Regions from separate parts of the Mesorhizobium robiniae genome, predicted to be linked through region 2. Evidence: riboswitches for the same ligand, from Rfam matches in the RefSeq annotation. Region 2 holds a riboswitch; each other region holds the start of a gene.
What was found. Region 2 has a riboswitch for cobalamin ahead of ABID19_RS26765 (ABC transporter ATP-binding protein). Riboswitches for the same ligand answer to the same signal wherever they lie in the genome.

Region 1 (2,257 bases), on a different contig from region 2:
TCTTGGAAGGAATTCGCGTCGTTCGGACGACCCCTATCTGGGAAGGCCATCCGGCAGATTCCAATCACGAAGTTGTTCCGTGTGGACCAAGAATCTACACCTTGAAATTGTACCAGGTGCTTCTATCTGCATCGCTTTAGTTTTTGTTTTCAAACACTTAAGCCAAATTCACTATTAGCCCATTTGACGGATTGGCGGACCTGCGTTCACAGCGTCATGCACGCATTGTCAACAGAAACGAACCGTTCGGTTCGATTTTAATAGTGGCTAATAGTCACTTTTGGAAACTGTTAACCTTCTTTGCCTCCGCCGCGGGTCGGATTCGATGCCACGACCGCCAGCAATGGCCGCCGAAAAATGGGGTCCCAGCCCTGCTATTGCCAACCTGCAGGTTTGGCCGGCTGTGTCGCGCCGCATGGATACGATGTCGCTTTCATGCCGACAGTCGGCCGGCCGTCATGATTAGATCACGCCATCTCAGGTGCCGCTTGGTGACGACGAAGCGGAGAATTGGGAAGCCGGTCAGAACCCGGCGCTGCCCCCGCAACGGTGGTGGAGTTCAAGTCGCAACGGGAGACCACTGGGCCACAAGCCTGGGAAGGTGTCGCGACCGCCCGCAAGGACACTCCAGAGCCCGGAAACCAGCCCGAGGTGTTGAACTCGACTGATCGCGGTGGGCGGTCAAGAGGTGGATGATGCATGCCGGTTCTTCACTCGCCTGCGGCCGATCCTTCCTCCATCACCACCAGTTCAGTCCTTGGAGCGACGTGCGTCCACTTGGACGCACAAAGTACGCTCCAAGACTTTGAATCTGCGCATAGTGCTTTCCGAAAATCGATTCCGATTTTCGGGCCGATGCGACGAAAGCGAGGACAGGACATGGATGCGCGCAACGACATGCTGAGGCTCTTGCACGGCCGCAGGCAAGGCTTTTCGCTCGAACAGCCCTTCTACACCGATCCTGATTTCTTCAAGCTCGACATGGAGCTGATCTGGTATCGCGACTGGCTGTTCATCGGCCATGATTGCGAATTGCCGAAGCCGGGCAGCTATATCACCGCCCAGATCGGCGATTATCCGGTTGTGCTGGTCCGCGACCAGCAAGGCAAGATCAATGCCTTCCACAACTCCTGCCGGCATCGCGGCAGCCGCGTCTGCAATGCCGACAAGGGCACGGCGGCGAAGCTCGTCTGCCCTTATCACCAATGGACCTACGAGCTGGACGGCCGGCTTCTGTTCGCCCGCCAGATGGCGGACAGTTTCGACAAAAGCCAGTTCGGCCTGAAGCCGGTCGCTTGCGAGAGCGTCGGCGGCTACATCTTCATCTGCCTGGCCAAGGAGCCCGCCGATTTCGCGCCGATGCGCGCCATGATCGAACCTTACCTATTGCCGCACCGGCTGCGCGAGGCAAAGGTCGCCTTCGAATCGACCATCGTCGAGAAGGGCAACTGGAAGCTCGTCTGGGAAAACAACCGCGAGTGCTATCATTGCGCCGGCAATCATCCGGAACTGTGCAAGACATTCCCGGAAGCGCCGACCGTGACCGGCGTGCAGGGCGCCGACAGCGATCCGGAGATGCTGGCGCACTGGGCGATATGCGAGGCAGCGGGCCTGCCGAGCAAGTTCCGCATCGATCCGGCCGGACAGTACCGCGCCACCCGCGCGCCGCTGCTGCGCGACGCCGTCAGCTATACGATGACGGGAAGACGCGCCGTGAAGAAGAACCTTTCCGACAGCGTTTCCACGGACCGTATCGGCTCGCTGCTGCTCTATCACTATCCGACGACCTGGAACCACATCCTCGGCGATCATGCGGTCACCTTCCGCGTGCTGCCGATCAGCGCCACGGAAACCGCCGTGACGACCAAATGGCTGGTCCATAGGAACGCGGTCGAAGGCGTCGATTACGACCTTGCCGAACTCACCCATGTATGGACCGAGACCAACGACCAGGACCGCCGCATCGTCGAGGAAAACGCCTTCGGCATCCTGTCGCCGGCTTACGAGCCCGGCCCTTATTCGGAACTGCATGAGGGCGGCGTCATCCAGTTCGTCGAATGGTACGCCTCGTTTATCGGACCGCGCCTTGCCGAGGACGGCCGGCCGGCGCTGCGCAGCGTCGCCTGAAGAGAAACGTGAAGAGATGAACGCAATGACGGATCTCGGGCTCTACCGCCATCTCGACGATATGGCGCCCTGGAACGACAGGCTCCAGGTTCTGGAAGTGATCGGCGTCAGCGACGAGGCGCCTGACGTG
Region 2 (2,257 bases):
GGAATGTTGCCGATATAGGGGCCAAACCGCTGCCACTGCATCGGGATGCCGGCGCTGGTTTCGCAGCTATAGCGTTCGCCGAGACCGGCGATGAGAAACGGCCGGCTGGTCTCAAAACGCGGCGGGTCGAGATCGGTGAGGACGGACTGGTTCATCAGGATCGGCTCCACGAGATCGAGGTTGTCGAGCGAGCCTTGCGCGCGCACCAGTTCCGGCGTGGTGCCGAATTGGTCGCGGAAGGCACGGGTGAAGGCCTCATGCGAAGCGTAGCCGGTGTCGAGCGCGAGCGAGAGGATGTCGGGTGCACCGGCGGCGAGCTTGCGCGCCGCTTCGGTCAGCCGGCGAGAACGCATGTAGCCCATCACCGAACGGCCGGTCGCCGCACCGAATGCCCGCGTCACGTGAAAACGCGACACCCCGCTGCTCTTGGCGACATCGTCGAGCGAGACGGATTCCGGCAGATGGCTTTCGACGAACCACAGCGCTTTCTCGGTCGGATTCATTTGGCTCCTTGCATGGGCCAGTCTTCACATTGGCAAAGTCTTCGCGTCGGCAGGTCATCGTGCCGTTTCCTGGAGCTCGCAGTTTGATCGAAATTGCGCATTGCGCAAATCGCGAGCGACGGCGGCCGGCAGTCGAAGGCGTCAGGCGAAAGAGCTTGACAGGAGCAGGCAACGTCTAGATAGTAACGTTATTACATAACGGCGGCCCATATGACTCCCTCTGACAAGATCCTAGCTCTCGTGGCTTTCCGAGCCCCGGAAATTTATTGCGCTGTGATTGGCGGGAAATTAGGGTGGGCGACTGATGGTCCCCGAGTCGAAAGGCGAGGGGTGAAAAGGGAACGCGGTGAGATCTTCGGATCGAGGCCGTGGCTGCCCCCGCAACTGTAAGCGGTTAGCAAGATCCGAAATGCCACTGGCCGGCAAGGCTGGGAAGGCAGGATGGCGCAAAGACCCGCGAGCCAGGAGACCTGCCATCGGCTTGAGTTGACCGGACGGGGTGTGCCGGGAGGAGACGTGGACATCGGTCTTGTCGGCCGGTCGGTCCAGCTTCCTTCCGTCGCCATTGAGAAAGTGACGGTAAGTTGGACGCCTCCCAGCCTCTTCTTGAAGCGCGCGAACTGAGCGCGACGGCGGATAGTCGGCGCCTGGTCAGCGCGGTGAGCCTTTCGGTGGCGGCGGGCGACCGCCTCGCCATCATCGGCCCCAACGGCGCCGGCAAGACGACGCTGTTGCGCATGCTATGCGGTACGCTGCGGCCAAGCGCGGGAGAGGTGAGATTTTCCGGCCGCCGGCTGGAGACGTTCTCGGCCGCCGAGCGGGCGCTGCACATGGCGGTCGTCGGCCAGACCGATCAGCCCGATCCGCGGCTTGCCGTGATCGACTACGTCGAGCTTGGGCGCGTCCCGCATGCCGGTTTGCGCCGGAGGAGCGAGCAACGCGACATCGTCGTCGAAGCGCTTCGTAGAACCGGCCTGCTGCCGCTGGTCGGCCGCACGATCGGCTCGCTGTCCGGTGGCGAGCGGCAGCGCGCCCAACTGGCACGCGCCATCGCCCAGGAGCCTAAAATCCTGTTCCTCGATGAACCGACCAATCACCTCGATCCGCGCGCCCGCAGCGAACTTCTCGAACTCGTATCGCAGTTTGGCATGACCGTCGTGGCGGTGCTTCACGATCTGTCGCTGGTCACGCCATTCGCCACCAGAGTGGCGGTGATGAATGAGGCCCGCCTGCAGGCACTCGCCGGTCCGCGCGAGGCGCTAACCAAGCAGTTGATCCGCGAGATTTTCGGCGTCGATGTGCTTCGGCTGCGCCATCCCACCGAAGACCGCGAACTCACGGTCTTCGAAGTTCCAAACCGCGCCTATTCCGATTTAACCAAGGAGCAACATCCGTGAAACGCCTCGCACTGTCTTTTGCTTCCCTTCTGCTTGCCCAGACCGCCTTGGCTTTTCCGGTAACCGCCTTTGCTTTCCCGGTAACCGTTGACAGCTGCGGCACGCCGCTGACTTTCGACGCCGCGCCGAAGCGCGCCGTCATCCAGGATCTGAACATGGCCGAGATGGCTTTCGCGCTGGGGCTGCAACCGTCGATCGTCGGCCTGACCGGCATCACCGGATGGTACAAGGTCGGTCCGGAATTCAAGGCCGAGCAGGGCTCGATCCCGGAACTCGCGCCAAAGTATCCGACACTCGAAAACCTCGTTGCCGTCGAGCCCGATTTCTTCTTCGCCGGCTGGTACTACGGCATGAAGC
Region 3 (2,257 bases), on a different contig from region 2:
AAACCGACGGGCGAGCGCATTATCCGGCACGATGCCCTGGCCGACCTCGTTGGAAACCACGAACCATGGCCCGCGCGGTCGCGACAGCACATCCGCCAGCCCCTGGCATTCGGCCTCGATGTCGTGTTCGGCCAGCATATGGTTGGCCAGCCACAGCGTCAGGCAGTCGATCAGGACAGGCCGGCCGTCAGGCAGCGCCTCGATCGCGCCGATGAGATCGAGCGGCGCGTCGACGGTTGTCCAGCCCCCGCCGCGCCGCGACCGGTGCAGCGCGATGCGCTCGCGCATCTCGTCGTCATAGGCTTGCGCCGTGGCGATATAGGCCCATGGCGCCGGACAGGCCGTCACCAGTCTTTCGGCATGCGCGCTCTTGCCGGAGCGCGCACCGCCGATGACCAGGGTCAGCATCCCGCCAGAAGCAACGCGATCAGGCAAAGCTGTCGCGCAGGCCGGTCGCTGTACCGGTCAAGCGGCCACGCACCACGCCGACGACGGCGCCGAGCACCAGCCAGAACACCAGATTGGTCAGCGTCACCGCCACCACGAACTGGTGGTGCAAGCCTTCCGGAATCGGCGACTCGAAACTGTCGGGCTGCGGCGCGCCGACGATATGCGGCGCCACGATCAACGCCACGGCAAGCAGCGCCAGCGGCAGCGACTTGCGGAAGGCGAGCAAGCCGAGACCGGCGGCCGTCGCCACCACTGTCGCCATCCACCAGATCTGGCGCTGGGTGAGATCGGCGGCCGGCATCGCCGGCAGTTCGGGCGGCAAGCCAAGGTTTGGAGCGAGCGTGAACACGGCGAAGCCGGCCAGGCCCCAGAACAGGCCCTGACGCCAATTGCCAATGCCGCCGGCGAACTCCGAAGCGGCCACCAGGATCAGCGCAAAGCCGATGCCAGTGACGACATTGGCAACCACGTTGAAGGCAAAGCGCTCAAAACCATCGGCCGGCGCCCAGCCGTCGTCTTCTGGAGCGGCAACTTCGGCCGGCGCCGGTGCGGCGCTGGCCATGGCATTGGTATCTGCGGCGGGGACAGCGGCATGGTCATGCGTGTGGCCTCCGCCGGCCTGTTCGTAGACCTCCGCCTTCAGGATCAGCGGCACGGTGGCATAGGCCTGCATGCAGGCGAGGACGACGCCGGCCACAAGCCCTGCGATCGCCGCGATGAACACGACGTTGCGAAACAGTGTCATGATGTCAGCCCCTCGTCAGTGGCAGGGAAACGCCATCGAATGGCGATAATCGTGGGCGGCATTGTGGACCGCATCGATATGCGAGAAGCCGACAAAGCCCATGACGAAAATGCCGAGAAATGCAGCAAGCGCCAGCTGCATGAAGCGCGACTGCGAGGAGACGGAAGCGCCGAGCGAGACGGAAGCGGTATTCATGTCTTGTCCTTTCGCCCTCCACCCGAGGGCATAGAAGTCAGTTCTCCTGTCGCCGGCAGGTCTCCTGGCTCGCGGATCAGCGCCCTTCCCCACCTTCCCGAAGAAACTCTTCAGTGGCATATGGAGAGGACTACCGCACACAGTTGCGGGGGCAGCCACGGCATTGGGCAAGAAATTTACCCTCACCGCATTCCCTCTTGGTCCCTAACGGAACCGACGACAGCTTTGACTATAGGCAGAATCGTCGCGGCCGGCAAACCAAATTCCGCCCGTTACCAGCGTGAATGCGCCATGCGGTCTCAAGGCCTCGAGGCACTGATCCGCTCGGCAACCAGCTGCTGCAGCCGCCACAGATGGCGGTCGTGAATGCCGCGCTCTTCCAGGTTTTTCACCGTGTTGTAGAGGTAGTCGGCGCCTGATCCCCAGTGCCCGCAGGATGTCGAGAGCTTTTCGACCACCTCTTCTTCCCCGAGCGGTCCGGCATAGGTCGTCCCCTTGCGGTTGATGACAAAGGCCAGCGCCTTGAACGGCCCGCTGTCGCTTGCCAGCGAGAGCAGGCGCGGACGATAGCTCGTCGGCTTCAGCGTCACCTCACGCCGAAAAAGCTTGTCGAGCTGCGCCCGGCGATCGCCATCGCTCAGCCGAAAGGCTACACCCTTGCACTGTCCGCCACGGTTCAGCGCCATCATCAGCCCCGGGCTCTGCTTGGTGCCGCGCCAGCGCGTCATGTTCATGCAAAAAGATCTGTGCCAGCCGCGCGCTACGGCGACACGTTCCTCGACGTGGTCGATTTCCGGCTTCCAGATCAATGAGCCATAGCCGAACAACCACAGCGGTTCGGAGGTTGGGAGTTCAGCCTGGAATTCG

Region 1: it holds a riboswitch for cobalamin, as region 2 does, so the genes downstream of both, ABID19_RS08405 (aromatic ring-hydroxylating oxygenase subunit alpha) here and ABID19_RS26765 (ABC transporter ATP-binding protein) in region 2, are expected to answer to the same signal.
Region 3: it holds a riboswitch for cobalamin, as region 2 does, so the genes downstream of both, ABID19_RS12510 (CbtB domain-containing protein) here and ABID19_RS26765 (ABC transporter ATP-binding protein) in region 2, are expected to answer to the same signal.

Annotation. Positions count from the first base shown of each region.
Region 1 covers NZ_JBEPMC010000003.1:62,701-64,957, forward strand. The annotation lists cobalamin riboswitch at 463-664, shown strand; gene ABID19_RS08405 (aromatic ring-hydroxylating oxygenase subunit alpha) at 880-2,127, shown strand; gene ABID19_RS08410 (FAD-binding oxidoreductase) at 2,153-2,257, shown strand, end outside.
Region 2 covers NZ_JBEPMC010000011.1:177,446-179,702, reverse strand. The annotation lists gene ABID19_RS26770 (AraC family transcriptional regulator) at 1-503, opposite strand, end outside; cobalamin riboswitch at 792-995, shown strand; gene ABID19_RS26765 (ABC transporter ATP-binding protein) at 1,088-1,900, shown strand; gene ABID19_RS26760 (ABC transporter substrate-binding protein) at 1,897-2,257, shown strand, end outside.
Region 3 covers NZ_JBEPMC010000004.1:130,809-133,065, reverse strand. The annotation lists gene cobU (bifunctional adenosylcobinamide kinase/adenosylcobinamide-phosphate guanylyltransferase) at 1-408, opposite strand, end outside; gene ABID19_RS12515 (CbtA family protein) at 428-1,195, opposite strand; gene ABID19_RS12510 (CbtB domain-containing protein) at 1,211-1,390, opposite strand; cobalamin riboswitch at 1,428-1,623, opposite strand; gene ABID19_RS12505 (gamma-glutamylcyclotransferase) at 1,690-2,257, opposite strand, start outside.